Regions from separate parts of the Streptomyces sp. NPDC000404 genome, predicted to be linked through region 2. Evidence: predicted binding sites of a transcription regulator. Region 2 holds the regulator's gene; the other holds the start of a gene.
The links. Region 2 encodes HspR, which represses chaperone genes until heat shock. Its sites were predicted from a motif close to TTGAGNNNNNNNNNCTCAA; they were not measured.

Region 1 (9,464 bases), on a different contig from region 2:
TGTTGACCTGCGACTCGGCGATGCGCTTGACGACCTCCTGGGAGATCGCGGTCTTCACCGCCACCGGGAACTCCGCCTGCGGGTCCGGCACCTCGGCCGCGCCCGGGGCCGCGACGGCCTCGCGGACCTCGGCGAAGACCTTCTCCAGCTGGCCCTGGAAGTCCTGGAGCGCCTGCTCGGCCTCTTCCAGCGTGATGTCGCCGCGACCGATGAGGGACTCGGTGTAGAGCTTGCGCACCGAGCGCTTCTTGTCGATCAGGTCGTACATCAGCGGCTGCGTGAAGCCCGGGTTGTCGGTCTCGTTGTGACCGCGGCGGCGGTAGCAGATGAGGTCGATGACGACGTCCTTGTTGAACGCCTGCCGGAACTCGAAGGCCAGCCGGCCCGCGCGGACGACGGCCTCGGGGTCGTCGCCGTTGACGTGGAAGATCGGCGCCTCGATCATGCGGGCCACATCGGTCGCGTACATCGACGAACGCGACGACTCCGGGGCGGCGGTGAAGCCGACCTGGTTGTTGATGACGATGTGGACCGTGCCGCCGGTGCGGTAGCCGCGCAGCTGCGACATGTTGAGCGTCTCGGCGACCACGCCCTGACCGGCGAAGGCGGCGTCACCGTGGAGGGTGACCGGCAGGACCGTGAAGTCCGTGCCGCCCTTGTTGATGATGTCCTGCTTGGCGCGGGAGATGCCCTCGATGACCGGGTCGACCGTCTCCAGGTGGGACGGGTTCGCCGCGAGGGTGACCTTGATCTGCTCGCCGTCCAGGCCGGTGAAGACGCCTTCCTGGCCCAGGTGGTACTTCACGTCGCCGGAGCCGTGCATCGACTTCGGGTCGAGGTTGCCCTCGAACTCCCGGAAGAGCTGCGCGTAGGACTTGCCGACGATGTTGGCGAGGACGTTGAGGCGGCCGCGGTGGGCCATGCCGATGACGACCTCGTCCAGCCGCGACTCGGCGGCCGAGTCGATGACCGCGTCCAGCAGCGGGATGACGGACTCGCCGCCCTCCAGCGAGAAGCGCTTCTGGCCGACGTACTTGGTCTGCAGGAACGTCTCGAACGCCTCGGCGGAGTTCAGCCGGCGCAGGATGCGCAGCTGCTCCTCGCGCTCGGGCGAGTTGTGCGGCCGCTCGACACGGTCCTGGATCCACTTGCGCTGCTTGGGGTCCTGGATGTGCATGTACTCGATGCCGGTGGTGCGGCAGTACGAGTCGCGGAGCACGCCGAGGATGTCGCGCAGCTTCATCATCGACTTGCCGGAGAAGCCGCCGACCGCGAACTCGCGCTCCAGGTCCCACAGGGTGAGGCCGTGCTCGATGATGTCGAGGTCGGGGTGCTTGCGCTGGTGGTACTCCAGCGGGTCGGTGTCGGCCATGACGTGGCCGCGGACCCGGTAGGAGTGGATCAGGTCGAAGACCCGGGCGGCCTTGGTGACGTCGTCGTCGTGGGAGACGTCGATGTCGCGCAGCCAGCGGACCGGCTCGTAGGGGATCCGCAGCGACTTGAAGATGTCGTCGAAGAAGTCGTTCTCGCCGAGCAGCAGCTGGCTCATGATCCGCAGGAACTCGCCGGAGGCGGCGCCCTGGATCACGCGGTGGTCATAGGTGCTGGTCAGCGTCATGACCTTGGAGATGCCCATCTTGTTCAGGGCATCCTGCGAGGTGCCCTGGAACTCGGCGGGGTAGTCCATGGCGCCGACGCCGATGATCAGACCCTGGCCGGGCATCAGACGCGGCACGGAGTGAACGGTGCCGATGCCGCCCGGGTTCGTCAGCGACGCGGTGACTCCGGTGAAGTCCTCCATCGTCAGCTTGTTGTTGCGGGCGCGGCGGACGATGTCCTCGTACGCCTGCCAGAACTCGAAGAAGGTGAGCGTCTCGGCCTTCTTGATGGCGGCGACGACGAGCTGGCGGTCACCGTTCGGCTTCACCAGGTCGATGGCGAGGCCGAGGTTGACGTGCTCGGGCTTGACCAGCGTCGGCTTGCCGTCCTTCTCCTGGAAGGAGTAGTTCATCGACGGCATGGCCTTGAGGGCCTGCACCATCGCGTACCCGATGAGGTGGGTGAAGGAGACCTTCCCGCCCCGGGCGCGCTTGAGGTGGTTGTTGATGACGATGCGGTTGTCGAACAGCAGCTTCACCGGGACCGCGCGGACGGACGTGGCCGTCGGCAGCTCCAGGGAGGCGTTCATGTTCTTCGCGACGGCGGCCGACGGGCCGCGCAGCGTCACCAGCTCCGGGCCGGCCGAGGCCTCGGTGGCCTTCGCGGCGGCGGGCTTGGCGGCGGCCGGCTTCGCGGCGGGAGCGGCCTTCGCGGGCGCCGGGGCCGCCTTGGCGGGGGCCGGAGCGGTCGCGGCGGGCTGCGCCGGGGCGGCCGGGGCCGCGGGCTGGGCGGGCGCCGGGGTGGCCACGGGCGTCTCCTGGGTGGGCGGTACGGGGGCGGGGGCCTCGGTCGACTGGCCCGGGGCGGCAGTGGCGCCGGGCTTGTAGTCGGCGAAGAAGTCCCACCAGGCCCGGTCTACCGAGTTCGGGTCCTGGAGGTACTGCTGGTAGATCTCGTCAACGAGCCACTCATTCGCACCGAACGCGGCGGCAGGGGACTTGCCCTGACCGTCCTGGTCGGTCGAGATGTTCGAGCTGTTGGGGGACTGTGGCGACACGGCGGCAACCGCCCTCTTCCGCTTCCTAAGGTGGTGGACAGCGGAAATAAAGGCTACGCCTCTTGTGACCTTTGGTGCAGTCCGGGAGGGCTACAGGTAGCGCACGTCACATTCGCCGACGGGTTTCGCGGTATGACTTGGCGGGAAACACACGGGGTTTGCCCGCTCGCGGGTACGACTCGCACCGGGGACACCCCCCTGATCAGGGCGGTGCACCGCCGTTCGTGTGCTTCCGGCACCGACCCTACGCCACGGGCCGTCAGCTCCGGCCGGACTCCGTTCCCGGAAGAGTGACCCGGATCCGGCAGCCGCGATCGGATTCGGCCACGCCGATGTGCCCGCCGTGCAGATCCACCGCCCAGCGCGCGATGGCCAGGCCCAGGCCCGTACCGCCGTCGGTCCCCGGGCCGGACGGCGCGGGCCCGCCGCGGTTGAACCGCTCGAAGACGCGGTAGCGCTCCGCCTCCGGGATGCCCGGGCCCTCGTCCTGCACGTCCAGCTCCAGGCTCTCGGGGCCCTCGCCCCGCCGGGCGTGCACGGTGACCCGGCCGTGGCGCGGGCTGTGCTTGATCGCGTTGTCGATGAGGTTGGCGACGACCTGGTGCAGCCGCTCGGCGTCCGCGTACGCGGTCAGCTCCGGCGGTGAGACGTCCAGGTGGAGATGGACGTCCGTACGGGTGTGGGTGCCGGACCCGGCCGTTCCGGCGAGGGTGGAGGCGCCGCGGCTCATGTTGGCCTCCTTCAGCACCCCGGACAGGTACGGCCACACCTCGAAGCGGCGGCAGTGCAGCGGCACGACGCCGTTGTCGAGGCGGGAGAGGTCCAGCAGGTGCTCGACGAGACGGCCCAGCCGCTCGGTCTGCTTCAGCGCCGTCCGCATCGTCTCCGGGTCGGGCTCGGAGACGCCGTCGACGACGTTCTCCAGCACCGCGCGCAGCGCCGCGATGGGCGTGCGCAGCTCGTGCGAGACGTTGGCGACCAGCTCCTTGCGGTGGGTGTCCACCGCCTCCAGATCGGCCGCCATGCGGTTGAAGGCGCTGGCCAGATCGCCGAACTCGTCGCGCCGCGTCGCGCCCACCCGGCGGGTGTAGTCGCCCTGCGCCATCGACCGCGTCACGTCCGTCATCTCGTCGAGCGGCGCGGTCAGGTTGTTCGCCACGAACTGGGTGACCAGCAGCGAGGCGATGATCGAGAAGACGGTGATCACCCGCAGCTCGGTCGCCGAGTGGATGGCGACGAAGACCAGCAGGGTGGTGATGATCACCGAGACGACGACCAGCGCACCGAGCGCCGCCTTCACCGAGCGGTACGGATCGAGCGGCCGCAGCCCCTCCCACAGGCGCCCGGCCAAGGCGCGGCCGCGCGCCCGCCATCCACGCGTCATGCGGGCGGGGTCTCCAGGGCGTAGCCGACGCCGTGGACCGTACGGATGCGCTCGGCGCCGATCTTGCGGCGGAGCGCCTTGATGTGGCTGTCGACCGTGCGCGTTCCGGACGCGTCGGCCCAGTCCCACACCTCGGCCAGCAGCTGCTCACGGGAGAGCACCGCGCGCGGGGTGTTGGCCAGGCAGACCAGCAGGTCGAACTCGGTCGGCGTCAGATGGACGTCGGCGCCGCGCACCCGCACCCGGCGCTGGGCGTGGTCGATCTCCAGCTCGCCCAGGCGCAGGATGCCGCTGCGCGGGGTGTGCGCGGCGAGCGCCGCCCGCTCCACCCGGCGCAGCAGGACGTGCACCCGCGCGGCCAGCTCCCGCATGGAGAACGGCTTGGTCATGTAGTCGTCCGCGCCGACGCCGAGGCCGACCAGCATGTCGGTCTCGTCGTCGCGCGCGGTGAGCATCATCACCGGCACCGGGCGCTGCGCCTGCACCCGGCGGCAGACCTCCAGGCCGTCGAAGCCCGGCAGCATCACGTCGAGGACCAGCAGATCGGGCTGCCACGCCTCGGCGGTGTCGACGGCGGCCGGGCCGTCCGTCGCCGTCTGCACCTGGAAGCCCTCGGCGCGCAGCCGGGTCGCGATGGCGTCCACGATCGTCGGGTCGTCCTCCACGACCAGCACCCGGCGCTGGGCGCCCGGCGTGGCCGCGGCGGTGCCGCCCTGGCTGGTTTGAGTCTGGTCCATCGCCCGCCCCTGCATGTCCCCGTGTGCCTGGTCGCGTAGTGAGTGGACGTGCGGCAGCGCGCGGCGGCCCGTCGCAGGGCGCGGATCGCCGCGCCGCGTCACATCCAGGGGAGCAGCGTAAGCGCACGGTGTGACTGTCGGCTACGCGCCCTTGTGCGCGAGGTGAACAACATCGGGGACACCTCGGGTGACAGGCACCTCTTCCGTGCGAACGCGCTGGAAACCGGCATTCCGGAGGGCCTGGTCGAAGGCGGGCGACGGCTGGGCCGACCAGACGGCCAGCACCCCGCCCGCCGTCAGCGCCGCGTGGCAGGCCGCGAGCCCGGCGGGGGAGTAGAGCCCGTCGTTGCCGTCGGTGACCGTCCAGTCCGGACCGTTGTCGATGTCCAGGCACAGCGCGTCGTACGAGCCCGGGGCCGCGTCGTTTCGCAGGTGGTCGACGAGGTCGGCGTGGACGATCGCGGCGCGGGGGTCGGCGAGCGCGCGGCCGGTCAGGGCGCCCAGCGGTCCGGTGCGGTGCCAGTCGATCACCGCGGCCTCCCGCTCGACCACCGCAATCCGCCCCCAACGCCCCTCCTCCACCGCTCTGACCAGCGAAAACCCCACGCCGAGGCCGCCGATCAGCACGGCCGGACGCGTCCGCTCCGGCGGCAGGCCGGCCAGCGCCGCATCGATCAGCAGCCGCTCGGAGCGGCCGTCGGAGGTGTCCATCAGGAAGCAGCCGTTGGCGATGATCTCGAAGACCGGCGCGCCGCCGGAGCCGTCCGCGCCGCCGCGCCGGCGCAGCACCACCTCGCCGTACGGGCCCTCGCGGCGGTCCAGCGTGACCGGGCCGTCCGCGGGGCCGGCCGGGGTGGGGAAGGTCGGGTCGGGGGGAACGGGAGTCATGCCGACCATCCTGGCCAACCGCGCGGGCGCGGGTCCAACCGATTGCCCGGGCAACGCGGCGGGCCCGCCGCGGGTTGTGTGCCGTGACGTACCTCACGCACGCCGGGGCGGGGCGCGGCGAACGGCCGGGCGCCGCCGCGCGTTGGGTACGGCGGACGGAGCGGGGAGCGCGACGGCGGCGACGGAGGGGTGCGGTGAGCGGGGTGAACCGGGCACGGGGCGGGGCCGGGGCGGCCGGGGCGCCCGCCCGCGGCGGTCGGCGCGGGGCGGCGCGGTGGCCGGGGCGGTTGCTGCCCGGGCCCCGGGCGACGCCGTTCACCTTCTGGTACGCGCTGCTGCTGGTGGCCACCTCGCTCTTCGCGGCGTACGCGGATCCGGCGCGGGTGGCCGAGCTGCTGCGGGCCTCCAGCACGGACGCGGCGCATCTGGCGGCGACGCCGGTGCGGGTGCTGGTGGCGAGCGCGCTGTGGATCGACGGCGGGCTGCTCTCCGGCTTCGCGCTCGCCTTCGTCGTGGTGCTCGCGGCGCTGGAGCGGCGGGTCGGCGCCGCGCGCACCCTCGCGGTCTTCCTCGGCGGCCATGTGCTGGCCACCCTCGCCACGGAGCTGCCGGTGGGCGCCGCCGTCGCCGCCGGGGCGCTGCCGCCGGGCGCTGCGCACCGCCTCGACTACGGCATCAGCTACGGCGTGATGACCTGCGCCGGAGCGCTGGCCGGAGTGCTGCCGGGGCGGCTGGGCCGGCCGCTGCTGGGCGGCGCCGCCTGCTACGCCGCCGCGGACCTGCTGACCTTCGCCGACCCGCTCAGCTCCGGCGGCCACCTCGTTTCCCTCGCGCTCGGCGTCGCGTCCTGGCCGCTGCTGCGCCGGGCGCGGTCCGGCCCGCGCCCGGCGCGGCTCCACGGCGACCTGGGGCATCCGGCGCTGCGGCGGGCGGCGGCGGGACGCGCGGCGGTGGGGCGTCCCGCGCCGGTGACGGGGGCGCGGCGGCGCTGAGCCGGGGGCGCGGCGAGCGTCCGCGCCCCGCCCGCCCGCCCCGCCGCTCCCCGGGACGGCTCATCCGCCGCCGGGCGTCCACACGTACGGCGTGGTCGTGGTGACGGCGTGGAAGCCGAGCCGGCGCAGGATCGGGGCGCTGGCGGCGGAGGCGTCGACCTGGAGGAGGTCCGCGCCGTGCGCCACCGCGAGCATGGCGCGGGCGGAGACCAGGGCGCGGTAGATGCCGCGGCCGCGCCAGGCGGGCAGCGTCGAGCCGCCCCACAGGCTCGCGAAGCCGGAGCCGGGCCGCAGCACCAGCCAGCCCGCCGAGACCACCTCGCCCGCGGCCTCCGCCACCAGCACGGCGATGGCGTCCGGGGCGGCCGCGACGCGGGCGATCAGGTCGTCGGCCAGCCAGCCGTGGTCGTCGCCCCAGGCCGCCGTCTCCATCGCCGCGATGCGCCGCAGGTCGGCGTCGTCGGTGACCTGACGCAGCGTGACGCCCTCGGGGAGCACCGGGTCCCCGGCCAGCTCCCGGGCGCGGCCCATGAGCACCGTCTCCGGCTCCTCGGGCACGAACCCGGCGGCCCGCAGCCGCTCGGGGAGGTCCGCCGGCCGGTCGTGGCCGCGGGTCTTCCACTCCACGGCCTCGCCCCGGGCGGCGAACACCGCGCACTGCCGGGCGATCAGCGCGTCCAGCTCGGCGCCGCCGACGCCCAGGTCCGGCGGGCCGCTGAGGAAGCCGCGGAACTGTCCGGTCAGCCGCGTCAGCGGCCCGTCCTGCTCCTGGGTGACGCCCCGGGGAAGGTCCGGCGGGGTGCCCCGCATCCGCTCGTCGTAGGCCGCGAGCAGGCCGTCGATGTCCGTCACGGTTCGACGGTACGAGGGCCGGCAAGCGGTTTTCCGGCGGCGCTCGGGCGGGCCACGGATGCCGCAGCGGGGAGCGGGCCGCGCGGCCGTCGCGGCGGACCGCGACCCGCTGATCGCTCACGGCGAACACGGAAGGGGGAACAACTCCCCGCCCTCCCGCATTGAGTGGGTACAGCTCAACTTGCCTGCCGAAGGGGAGATCATGGCTTCGTCGTCCCACACGCTCACTCTGCCGGTGCTGCCCCTCGATGACGAGGTGGTCCTGCCCGGGATGGTCGTGCCGCTGGACCTGTCGGACGCCGACGTACGGGCCGCCGTCGAGGCCGCGCAGTCCGCCGCCGTCCAGGGCAACAAGCCGGAGGTGCTGCTTGTGCCCCGGGTCGACGGCACCTACGCCGCGATCGGCACGCTCGGACGGATCGAGCAGGTCGGCCGGTTGTCCGACGGCGACCCGGGCGCGCTCATCCGCGGGCTGCGCCGGGTGCGCATCGGCTCCGGCACCACCGGCCCGGGCGCCGCCCTGTGGGTCGCGGGCAGCGCCGTCGAGGAGACGGTGCCGGGCGCCACCGACGGCGAGGGCGGCCGCACCCTGCCCGGCGCCGTGACCGAGCTGGTCACCGAGTACAAGGCGCTGGCCACCAGCTGGCTGCGCAAGCGCGGCGCCTGGCAGGTCGTCGACCGCGTCCAGCAGATCGAGGACGTCGCCGCCCTCGCCGACAACGCCGGCTACTCGCCGTTCCTCACCGTCGAGCAGAAGGTCCGCCTGCTGGAGACCACCGACCCGGTCGCCCGGCTGAAGTTCGCCACCGAGACGCTCCGCGACCATCTGGCCGAGCAGGACGTCGCCGAGTCCATCGCCAAGGACGTCCAGGAGGGCGTCGACAAGCAGCAGCGCGAATTCCTGCTGCGGCGGCAGCTGGAGGCGGTCCGCAAGGAGCTGTCCGACCTGACCGGCGACGACGCTGACGAGAGCGGCGACTACCGCTCCCGCGTCGAGGCCGCGGCCCTGCCCGAGGACGTCCGCAAGGCCGCGCTCAAGGAGGTCGACAAGCTGGAGCGGGCCGGCGACCAGAGCCCCGAGGGCCCCTGGATCCGCAACTGGCTCGACACCGTCCTCGAACTGCCGTGGAACGAACGGACCGAGGACGCCTACGACATCCCCGGCGCCCGCGCCGTGCTGGACGCGGACCACGCCGGTCTGGAGGACGTCAAGGAGCGGATCACCGAGTACCTGGCGGTCCGCAAGCGCCGCGCCGAACGCGCCGCCGCCGACGACGCCGGCGCCGGGACCGCTTCCGGCGGCGGGCGCCGCGCCGGGGGCGCCGTGCTGGCGCTGGTCGGCCCGCCCGGCGTCGGCAAGACCTCGCTCGGCGAGTCCGTCGCCCGCGCCATGGGCCGCTCCTTCGTCCGGGTGGCGCTCGGCGGCGTCCGCGACGAGGCGGAGATCCGCGGCCACCGGCGGACGTACGTCGGCGCGCTGCCCGGCCGCATCGTCCGGGCGATCAAGGAAGCCGGTTCGATGAACCCGGTGGTGCTGCTCGACGAGATCGACAAGGTCGGCTCCGACTACCGCGGCGACCCCGCGGCGGCCCTCCTGGAGGTCCTCGACCCGGCGCAGAACCACACCTTCCGCGACCACTACCTGGAGGTCGAACTCGACCTCAGCGACGTGGTGTTCCTCGCCACCGCCAACGTCCTCGACGCCATCCCCGGACCGCTGCTCGACCGGATGGAGCTGGTGCGGCTGGACGGCTACACCGAGGACGAGAAGATCGTCATCGCCCGCGACCACCTGCTCCCGCGCCAGCTGGAGCTGGCCGGACTCGCGCCCGGCGAGGTCACGCTGAGCGACGACGCGCTGCGCAGCCTGGCCGGCGAGTACACCCGCGAGGCGGGCGTGCGGAACCTGGAGCGCGCGGTGGCCCGGCTGCTGCGCAAGGTGGCCGCCCGCCACG
Region 2 (9,464 bases):
CCAGGCCCCGGCGCAGCTCGTCCGGGTGGAGGTAGAGGTCTTCGAGCACGTCGTCGCGGACGGCGGCGTAGCCGATGATCTCCGTGCCGCGTTCGGCCACCCAGGTGGTGCAGCCGGGCAGCAGATGGTCGCGGACCCAGCCGATGACGTCGTCGAGGTCGCGCCGCTGCGGCGGGAGGTAGGGCATGGTGACCCGCCGGGACTCGCGGTGGACACGGGCGACGGCGGGGGCGTCCGCCGTGGTGGCGCGGCGGATGCGGACGCCGTCGTGCGGGGTGGCGCCGCCGGGGCGCGCGTCGGGTGCCGGGGCAGAGGTCATGGCCGCCATCGTGCCGGACGGCGGGGCGGGCGTCGCCCGGTTTTCCGGGCCCGCCCCTGATACGCCGACGGCCGGTCCGCATCGAGGTGAGGTTGATGCGGACCGGCCGTCGGGGAAACCCGGCTCCTAGGGGGCCACGGGCCTTGGCGTCACTTCGCCGGTTCCGGCTCCGGCGCGTCCTCGGCCGGGGCGTCGTCGGCCGGGTCGATGGGCGTCTTGACCGAGTCGAGGAGCAGCTGCGCCACGTCCACGACCTGGATCGACTCCTTCGCCTTGCCGTCGTTCTTCTTGCCGTTGACCGAGTCGGTCAGCATGACGAGGCAGAACGGGCAGGCGGTCGAGACGATGTCGGGGTTGAGGGAGAGCGCCTCGTCGACCCGCTCGTTGTTGATCCGCTTGCCGATGCGCTCCTCCATCCACATGCGGGCGCCGCCGGCGCCGCAGCAGAAGCCGCGCTCCTTGTGGCGGTGCATCTCCTCGTTCCGCAGGCCCGGCACCTTGGCGATGATCTCGCGCGGCGGTGTGTAGACCTTGTTGTGCCGGCCGAGGTAGCAGGGGTCGTGGTACGTGATCAGGCCCTCGACGGGCGTGACCGGCACCAGCTTGCCCTCGTCCACGAGGTGCTGGAGCAGCTGCGTGTGGTGGATGACCTCGTACTCGCCGCCGAGCTGCGGGTACTCGTTGGCGATCGTGTTGAAGCAGTGCGGGCAGGTCGCGACGATCTTCTTCGAGGACTTCGGCTTCCTGGTCGACTCGTCCACCTCGCCCTCCTCGTTGAGGGACTCGCCGAACGCCGCGTTCAGCGTGGCGACGTTCTCCGCGCCGAGCTGCTGGAAGAGGAACTCGTTGCCCAGGCGGCGCGGGGAGTCACCGGTGCACTTCTCGTCGCCGCCCATGATCGCGAAGTTCACGCCCGCGATGTGCAGCAGCTCGGCGAAGGCCTTGGTGGTCTTCTTCGCGCGGTCCTCCAGGGCGCCGGCGCAGCCGACCCAGTAGAGGTAGTCGACCTCGGTGAGGTCCTCGACGTCCTTGCCGACGACCGGGACCTCGAAGTCGACCTCCTTCGTCCAGGCCAGGCGCTGCTTCTTGGCCAGGCCCCAGGGGTTGCCCTTCTTCTCCAGGTTCTTCAGCATCGTGCCCGCCTCGCTGGGGAAGCTGGACTCGATCATGACCTGGTAGCGGCGCATGTCGACGATGTGGTCGATGTGCTCGATGTCGACCGGGCACTGCTCGACGCAGGCGCCGCAGGTGGTGCAGGACCACAGGACGTCCGGGTCGATCACGCCGCCCTCTTCGAGCGTGCCGATCAGCGGGCGCTCGGCCTCGGCCAGCGCCGCCGCCGGGACGTCCGCCAGCTGCTCGGCGGTCGCCTTCTCCGCGCCCTCGGCATCCTTGCCGCCACCGGCGAGCAGATACGGCGCCTTGGCGTGGGCGTGATCGCGCAGCGCCATGATCAGCAGCTTCGGGGAGAGCGGCTTACCGGTGTTCCAGGCGGGGCACTGCGACTGGCAGCGACCGCACTCGGTGCAGGTGGAGAAGTCGAGCAGGCCCTTCCAGGAGAAGTGCTCGATCTGCGAGACGCCGAACTGGTCGTCCTCGCCCGGGTCCTCGAAGTCGATCTCCTTGCCCTCGCTGGTCATCGGCTGCAGCGCGCCGAGCGCGACGTCGCCGTCCGCCTCGCGCTTGAACCAGATGTTGGGGAAGGCGAGGAAGCGGTGCCAGGCGACGCCCATGTCGGTCTTGAGCGCGACGGTGATCATCCAGATGAAGGACGTCGCGATCTTCAGCCCGGCGAAGAAGTAGGTGAGGTTCTGGAGCGTCGCGACGTCCATCCCCTCCAGCCAGCTGACGACCGGGTACGAGATGAAGAACGACGCCTCGTAGCCGTCGACGTGGTGCTGGGCGCCCTCCAGCGCGTGCAGCATGAAGATGCAGACGCCGACGACGAGGATGACGGTCTCGACGAAGTACGCCTGGCCGAAGTTGGAGCCGGCGAAGCGGGACTTGCGGCCCGGCTTCCCCGGCTTGCTCAGCTGGCGGATCACGATCAGCACGAGGATGCCGAGCACCGTCATCGTGCCGATGAACTCGACGAAGACGTTGTACGGGGCCCAGTCGCCGATGACCGGCAGGATCCAGTCCGCCTTGAAGAGCTGGCCGATGGCGTTGACGATCGTCAGCAGCAGCGAGAAGAAGCCCACCGCCACGAACCAGTGCGCGACGCCGACGACGCCCCAGCGGTTCATGCGGGTGTGGCCGAGGAACTCCTTGACCACGGTGACGGTGCGCTGCTTCGGGTCGTCGGTCCGGGAGCCGGCGGGGACGTTCTGGCCGAGCCGTACGAAGCGGTAGATCTGTGCGATGGCACGGCCGAACAGCGCGACGCCGACCGCGATTAGGACCAGCGACACGATGATCGCGGCGAGTTGCATTGATGGCTCCTCGGGCCTGCGAGAGCGGGGACTACTGCGACTACTAAGCAGTAACTTTTCGGGTCTGCGCTGAGGTTACCCAGTATCCCGGGCCCCATGAAGCCGCCCGGCCGGTGATCTGCGTCGCGCGGGCGCCCCCGCGCGAGGCCGGCGGGCGCCTGCCGGACGGGCGGCGCACCCCGTGCCGCGCGCCTTGATCACGCCACTGAGGATAAGGCCGACATAAAACTTGAGCGGTCGCGACTCAAGTCTGTTGACAGGTTTCCGGGGCTCATGCATGCTTGAGTCCGTTCCACTCAAGTCAGCTGGAGGAATCGACATGGCACGTGCGGTCGGCATCGACCTGGGCACGACGAACTCCGTCGTCAGTGTTCTCGAAGGCGGTGAGCCCACCGTCATCACCAACGCCGAGGGCGCCAGGACCACGCCGTCCGTCGTCGCCTTCGCCAAGAACGGCGAGGTGCTGGTCGGCGAGGTCGCGAAGCGCCAGGCGGTCACCAACGTCGACAGGACCATCCGGTCGGTCAAGCGCCACATGGGCACCGACTGGAAGGTCGACATCGACGGCAAGGGCTTCAACTCGCAGCAGATGAGCGCCTTCATCCTGCAGAAGCTCAAGCGTGACGCCGAGGCGTACCTGGGCGAGAAGGTTGTGGACGCGGTCATCACCGTCCCCGCCTACTTCAACGACTCCGAGCGCCAGGCCACCAAGGAGGCCGGTGAGATCGCGGGTCTGAACGTCCTGCGCATCGTCAACGAGCCCACCGCGGCCGCGCTGGCCTACGGCCTGGAGAAGGACGACCAGACCATTCTGGTCTTCGACCTCGGTGGCGGCACCTTCGACGTCTCGCTGCTGGAGATCGGCGACGGCGTCGTCGAGGTGAAGGCCACCAACGGTGACAACCACCTCGGTGGTGACGACTGGGACCAGCGCGTCGTCGACCACCTGGTCAAGCAGTTCCAGAACGGCCACGGCGTCGACCTGTCCAAGGACAAGATGGCGCTCCAGCGCCTGCGCGAGGCCGCCGAGAAGGCGAAGATCGAGCTGTCGTCCTCCACCGAGACGACGATCAACCTTCCCTACATCACCGCCTCCGCCGAGGGCCCGCTGCACCTGGACGAGAAGCTCACGCGCTCGCAGTTCCAGCAGCTGACCGCGGACCTCCTCGACCGCTGCAAGACCCCGTTCCACAACGTCATCAAGGACGCCGGCATCTCGCTGTCCGAGATCGACCACGTGGTCCTGGTCGGCGGTTCGACCCGTATGCCGGCCGTCGCCGAGCTCGTCAAGGAGCTGACCGGCGGCAAGGAGGCCAACAAGGGCGTCAACCCGGACGAGGTCGTCGCCATGGGCGCGACCCTCCAGGCCGGTGTCCTCAAGGGCGAGGTCAAGGACGTTCTGCTCCTCGACGTCACCCCGCTGTCCCTCGGTATCGAGACCAAGGGCGGCATCATGACCAAGCTCATCGAGCGGAACACCACGATTCCGACGAAGCGCTCCGAGATCTTCACGACGGCCGAGGACAACCAGCCGTCCGTGCAGATCCAGGTCTACCAGGGCGAGCGCGAGATCGCGGCGTACAACAAGAAGCTCGGGATGTTCGAGCTGACGGGTCTGCCGCCGGCCCCGCGCGGTGTCCCGCAGATCGAGGTCTCCTTCGACATCGACGCCAACGGCATCATGCACGTGACCGCCAAGGACCTGGGCACGGGCAAGGAGCAGAAGATGACCGTCACCGGCGGCTCCTCGCTGCCGAAGGACGAGGTCGACCGCATGCGCCAGGAGGCGGAGCAGTACGCGGACGAGGACGCGAAGCGCCGCGAGGCCGCCGAGTCCCGTAACCAGGGCGAGCAGCTCGTCTACCAGACGGAGAAGTTCCTCAAGGACAACGAGGACAAGGTTCCCGCCGAGGTGAAGACCGAGGTCGAGACCGCCGTCGGCGAGCTGAAGGAGAAGCTCAAGGGCGAGGACTCCGCCGAGATCCGCACCGCCACCGAGAAGGTCGCTGCCGTCTCGCAGAAGCTGGGCCAGGCCATGTACGCCGACGCCCAGGCCGCGGGCGCCGAGGCCGGTGCCGCCGGCGCCGGTGCGGGCCAGGCCAAGGCCGAGGACGACGTCGTGGACGCCGAGATCGTCGACGACGAGAAGCCCAAGAAGGACGGTGCGGCGTGACCGAGGAGACCCCGGGCTTCGACGAGAAGCCCGACGTCTCCGCCGAGTCCGCAGCTGACGACGCGGCACGAGCCGAGTCCGCCGACAAGGCGGGCTCGGCCCCGGCCGGGGACGACAAGCAGGGCGCGCAGGACGTCGCGCTCACCGCGCAGCTGGACCAGGCCCGCTCCGCGCTCACCGAGCGCACCGCGGACCTCCAGCGGCTCCAGGCCGAGTACCAGAACTACCGGCGCCGGGTGGAGCGGGACCGCGTCGCGGTCAAGGAGATCGCCGCGGCGAACCTCCTGTCCGAGCTGCTCCCGGTCCTCGACGACGTGGGCCGCGCCCGCGATCACGGCGAGCTGGTCGGCGGCTTCAAGTCGGTGGCCGAATCGCTGGAGACCGTGGTCGCGAAGCTGGGCCTGCAGCAGTTCGGCAAGGAGGGCGAGCCCTTCGACCCGACGATCCACGAAGCCCTGATGCACTCGTACGCACCGGACGTCACGGAGACCACGTGCGTGGCCATCCTGCAGCCCGGGTATCGCATCGGTGAGCGAACGATCCGCCCCGCGCGGGTCGCCGTCGCCGAGCCGCAGCCGGGTGCGCAGGCCGGCAAGTCCGCATCCGAGGACGGCGCCAAGGCTTCGGACGAGGAAAACGGTGGCCCGGACGAGGGCTGACGTGCGGACGGCAGAGAAGAAGACACGGAAGGAGGGACGTCGGGGATGAGCACGAAGGACTTCGTCGAGAAGGACTACTACAAGGTCCTCGGCGTCCCGAAGGACGCCACCGACGCCGAGATCAAGAAGGCGTACCGCAAGCTCGCCCGGGAGAACCACCCGGACGCCAACACCGGTGACTCCGGCGCCGAGGCGCGCTTCAAGGAGATCTCCGAGGCGAACGACATCCTCGGCGACCCCAAGCGCCGCAAGGAGTACGACGAGGCGCGGGCGCTGTTCGGCAACGGTGGCTTCCGTCCCGGTCCCGGCGGGGGCGGCGGCAACTTCAACTTCGACCTCGGCGACCTCTTCGGGGGCACGCCGGGCCAGCAGGGAAGTGGCGGCGGCTTCGGCGGGGGCCTCGGGGACGTCTTCGGCGGCCTGTTCAACCGCGGCGGCGGGGCGGGCACCCGTACCCAGCCGCGGCGGGGGCAGGACATCGAGTCCGAGGTGACGCTGAGCTTCACCGAGGCGGTGGACGGGGCCACGGTCCCGCTGCGGATGTCCAGCAAGGAGCCGTGCAAGGCGTGCTCGGGCACCGGCGACAAGAACGGCACCCCGCGGGTCTGCCCGACCTGCGTGGGCACCGGTCAGGTCAGCCGGGGCGCGGGCGGCGGCTTCTCGCTCACCGATCCGTGCGCCGACTGCAAGGGCCGCGGCCTGATCGCGGAGAACCCCTGCGAGGTCTGCAAGGGCAGCGGCCGGGCCAGCAGCGCCCGGACGATGCAGGTCCGCATCCCGGCGGGCGTCCTGGACGGGCAGCGCATCCGGCTGCGCGGCAAGGGCACGCCCGGCGAGCACGGCGGTCCGGCGGGCGATCTCTACGTCGTGGTGCACGTCCAGCCGCACCCGGTCTTCGGCCGCAAGGGCGACAACCTCACCGTCACGGTGCCGGTCACCTTCCCGGAGGCGGCGCTCGGCGGCGAGGTGCGGGTGCCGACGCTCGGCGGCCCGCCCGTCACGCTCAAGATCGCGCCGGGTACGCCCAACGGCCGCACCATGCGGGCGCGGGGCAAGGGCTCGACGCGGAAGGACGGCACCCGGGGTGACCTGCTGGTCACCGTCGAGGTGATCGTTCCCAAGGACCTCGGCGACAAGGCGAAGGAGTCGCTGGAGTCCTATCGCGAGGCGACCGCGGATCAGGATCCGCGGGCGGAGCTGTTCCAGGCCGCGAAGGGAGCATGAGATGGACAGCCGGGGTCACCGTCGGAATCCGTACGAACTGACCGAAGATTCGCCGGTATACGTCATCTCCGTCGCGGCTCAGCTCTCCGGCCTGCATCCGCAGACCCTGCGTCAGTACGACCGGCTGGGCCTGGTCTCGCCCGACCGCACGGCCGGGCGGGGCCGCCGGTACTCCGCCCGGGACATCGAACTGCTCCGCACGGTGCAGCAGCTGTCCCAGGACGAGGGCATCAACCTCGCCGGCATCAAGCGCATCATCGAGCTGGAGAACCAGGTCACGGCCCTCCAGCAGCGGGTCGCCGAACTCCAGGGAGCCCTGGAGGGCGCGGCCAGCGCGATGCGGCAGCGGGAGGCCGCGGTGCACGCGTCCTACCGCCGCGATCTGGTGCCGTATCAGGATGTGCAGCAGACCAGCGCACTGGTGGTGTGGCGCCCCAAGCGGGGCGAGTGACCGCCGCGGTGCGGTGGTGAGCGGCGAAGAGGGCCGGGGCGACCCGGCCCTTTCGCATGTCCGGGGCCGGGGCGCGCGGGCCGGTTGTGTCCGGGGCCTCGCGGTCCGCCCGGCCGCCCGGGTCTGCCGCCGCTCAGCGTCCGCCGTATCCCGCCGTCGGCATCGACAGGCGGCGGTGGACGCCCGAGGTCAGCGTGCGGTCGTAGACCGGTTCGTCGAGGTCGGCGGTGGCCAGGCGGACGCCGGCGGCGGCGCAGCGGGCGGCGAAGGCGTCGGCGTCGTCCACCGCGTGCTCCAGCGCGCGGCGGTGCGGGGCCACGAAGACATCGACCAGTCCGCGGTCCACATCGCGCCAGAGCGTGGGGTGGCCGGCGGGCAGCCGGTGCAGGCTCAGCCGGCAGGTGAGGGCGTAGCCGCGGGCCGCCGCCCACCGTTCGCACATCGCGTGCTGACCGCGGTCGTCGACGAGGAAGGGCTCGTCGCCCAGCTCCGACAGCGGCATCAGACAGGCGAGGGCGGTGGCGCGGACCGGGTTCATCGTGCCCTCCGGGCGGGGTCGGTGTGCGGGCGACGATACCGGCGTACGGCGCCCGCGGTAACGGCGCGTTCACCCGCCGCACAAGCCGCGTCGTGCCCGCTCAGGCCTTGCCGAGCGCCCGGGTCACGGTGATCTCGATCGCCACCCGCTCCGGGTTGGGCGTCGGCGTCCGGCCGTACCGCTCGGCGTACCGGCGCTCGGCGTCCGCGACCGCCGCCGCGTCCGTCCGCACCCGGGCGATCCCCTCCAGCGTCGCCCAGCGCCGCCCGGCCACCTGGCAGACCGCGACCCGCGCCCCGTCCGCCCCGGCGGCCAGCACGTTGCGCGCCTTGGTGGAGCCGCCGCGCGTGATGACCCGCGCGATCCGCTGCTCCGCGTCGTACGTCACGCCGACCGGCACGACGTGCGGGGATCCGTCGCGCCGCGGTGTGGTCAGCGTCGACATGACGTGCTCACCCCAGAACGCGAGGTAGGCGGGGCTGAGGGCGGCGAGATCGTGGGCCATGGGGGAAGCGTACGAAACGGGCGACGGGCCGCTCCTCGCCGTACGCGGCTCAGAGGAAGTCGCCGGTCTCCAGAGTGAAGGAGAAGGGGGCGGGGAGCGGCAGCGGCATGCCGAAGGCGACGGAGTGGGACTCGCGGTAGTCGTCGCCTTCGGGTTCGCTGAACAGCGTGACCGTGGAGGTCTCGCGGTCGACGAGGAGATGGAGGGGGAGGGCGCCGCGGGCGTAGCAGTGGCGCTTGGCGATGCGGTCCCCCTCCGCCTTGCTGCTGGTCACCTCGACGACAAGGGCGACGCCGTCGGGTGACATCCAGGGCTCGGCGCCCCGGAAGCGGCGGAGGCGACGCGGTGCAACCGTGGCGTCGGGGATGACGTGGTTCTTGGTGCACCGCCCTCCGCTCGGCAGAACCAGGCCCTTGTTCCCCGAAACATCCATCTCGGTCGCCGGGGACCGGATTAGCTGCCTGACCAGCGTGCTCAGGTAGTCCTCGTGATCCCCGTCGGTCGGCGGTGACACAACGATCTCCCCCTCGATGAACTCGGCGCGGAACCCATGGGGGGTGTCCATGCCGAGGAAGAAGTCCAGGAGGGTCTGCTGGTCGGTCGCCGTCGGCTCGTATGCCATAGCCGTCATGCTGCACCTCCATTGCGTTGCAGGTCAGTGTCGGCGCCCGACGGCGGCTGCCACTGGCATATGTCAACCCGTTCACCCGTAGGTGTGGCGTCGTGCGTCGCGGGGAACCCGGACGCCGCCGCCGCGCGGCAGGCTCGGCGCCGGGGTACCGCGAAAGCCGTCCGGGTGCCGCCGCCCTTTCCGTAATCTTGAGTCAACCCCGCTCAACTTCGTCCTTGAGTGTCGTAGACTCAACTTACTGGCCGTCGGTCAGGGCATGTGCGGAAGCGCCGTACGCGCCCGCCGACGGGCGGACCGGCAGTACAGGACGAGAACGCCGAGCACGAGGAGGACCCCGCGACCGTGGACGCCGAGCTGACCAACAAGAGCCGGGAGGCGCTGAGCGCCGCCAACGAGCGGGCGATCACCGCCGGGCACGCGGACATGACGTCCGCCCATCTGCTGCTCGCGCTGCTGGCCGGGCCGGCCGACAGCAACGCGAACATCACCGATCTGCTGGCCGCCGTCGGCGCGGACGCCGCGGTGCTGCGCG

Region 1: lon (endopeptidase La) is a predicted target of HspR. The motif match lies at 7,671-7,689, and genes of this name have one in related genera.

The regions. Positions count from the first base shown of each region.
Region 1 is NZ_JBEPDN010000005.1:224,518-233,981, forward strand. It holds gene ABT345_RS11200 (multifunctional oxoglutarate decarboxylase/oxoglutarate dehydrogenase thiamine pyrophosphate-binding subunit/dihydrolipoyllysine-residue succinyltransferase subunit) at 1-2,656, opposite strand, end outside; gene ABT345_RS11205 (HAMP domain-containing sensor histidine kinase) at 2,916-4,040, opposite strand; gene ABT345_RS11210 (response regulator transcription factor) at 4,037-4,777, opposite strand; gene ABT345_RS11215 (spermidine synthase family protein) at 4,919-5,665, opposite strand; gene ABT345_RS11220 (rhomboid-like protein) at 5,860-6,657, shown strand; gene ABT345_RS11225 (GNAT family N-acetyltransferase) at 6,718-7,509, opposite strand; gene lon (endopeptidase La) at 7,712-9,464, shown strand, end outside.
Region 2 is NZ_JBEPDN010000007.1:102,852-112,315, reverse strand. It holds gene ABT345_RS15045 (GNAT family N-acetyltransferase) at 1-319, opposite strand, end outside; gene ABT345_RS15040 (heterodisulfide reductase-related iron-sulfur binding cluster) at 469-2,751, opposite strand; gene dnaK (molecular chaperone DnaK) at 3,071-4,924, shown strand; gene grpE (nucleotide exchange factor GrpE) at 4,921-5,583, shown strand; gene dnaJ (molecular chaperone DnaJ) at 5,629-6,807, shown strand; gene ABT345_RS15020 (heat shock protein transcriptional repressor HspR) at 6,809-7,258, shown strand; gene ABT345_RS15015 (hypothetical protein) at 7,392-7,796, opposite strand; gene ABT345_RS15010 (TIGR03618 family F420-dependent PPOX class oxidoreductase) at 7,897-8,301, opposite strand; gene ABT345_RS15005 (Uma2 family endonuclease) at 8,351-8,923, opposite strand; gene clpB (ATP-dependent chaperone ClpB) at 9,275-9,464, shown strand, end outside.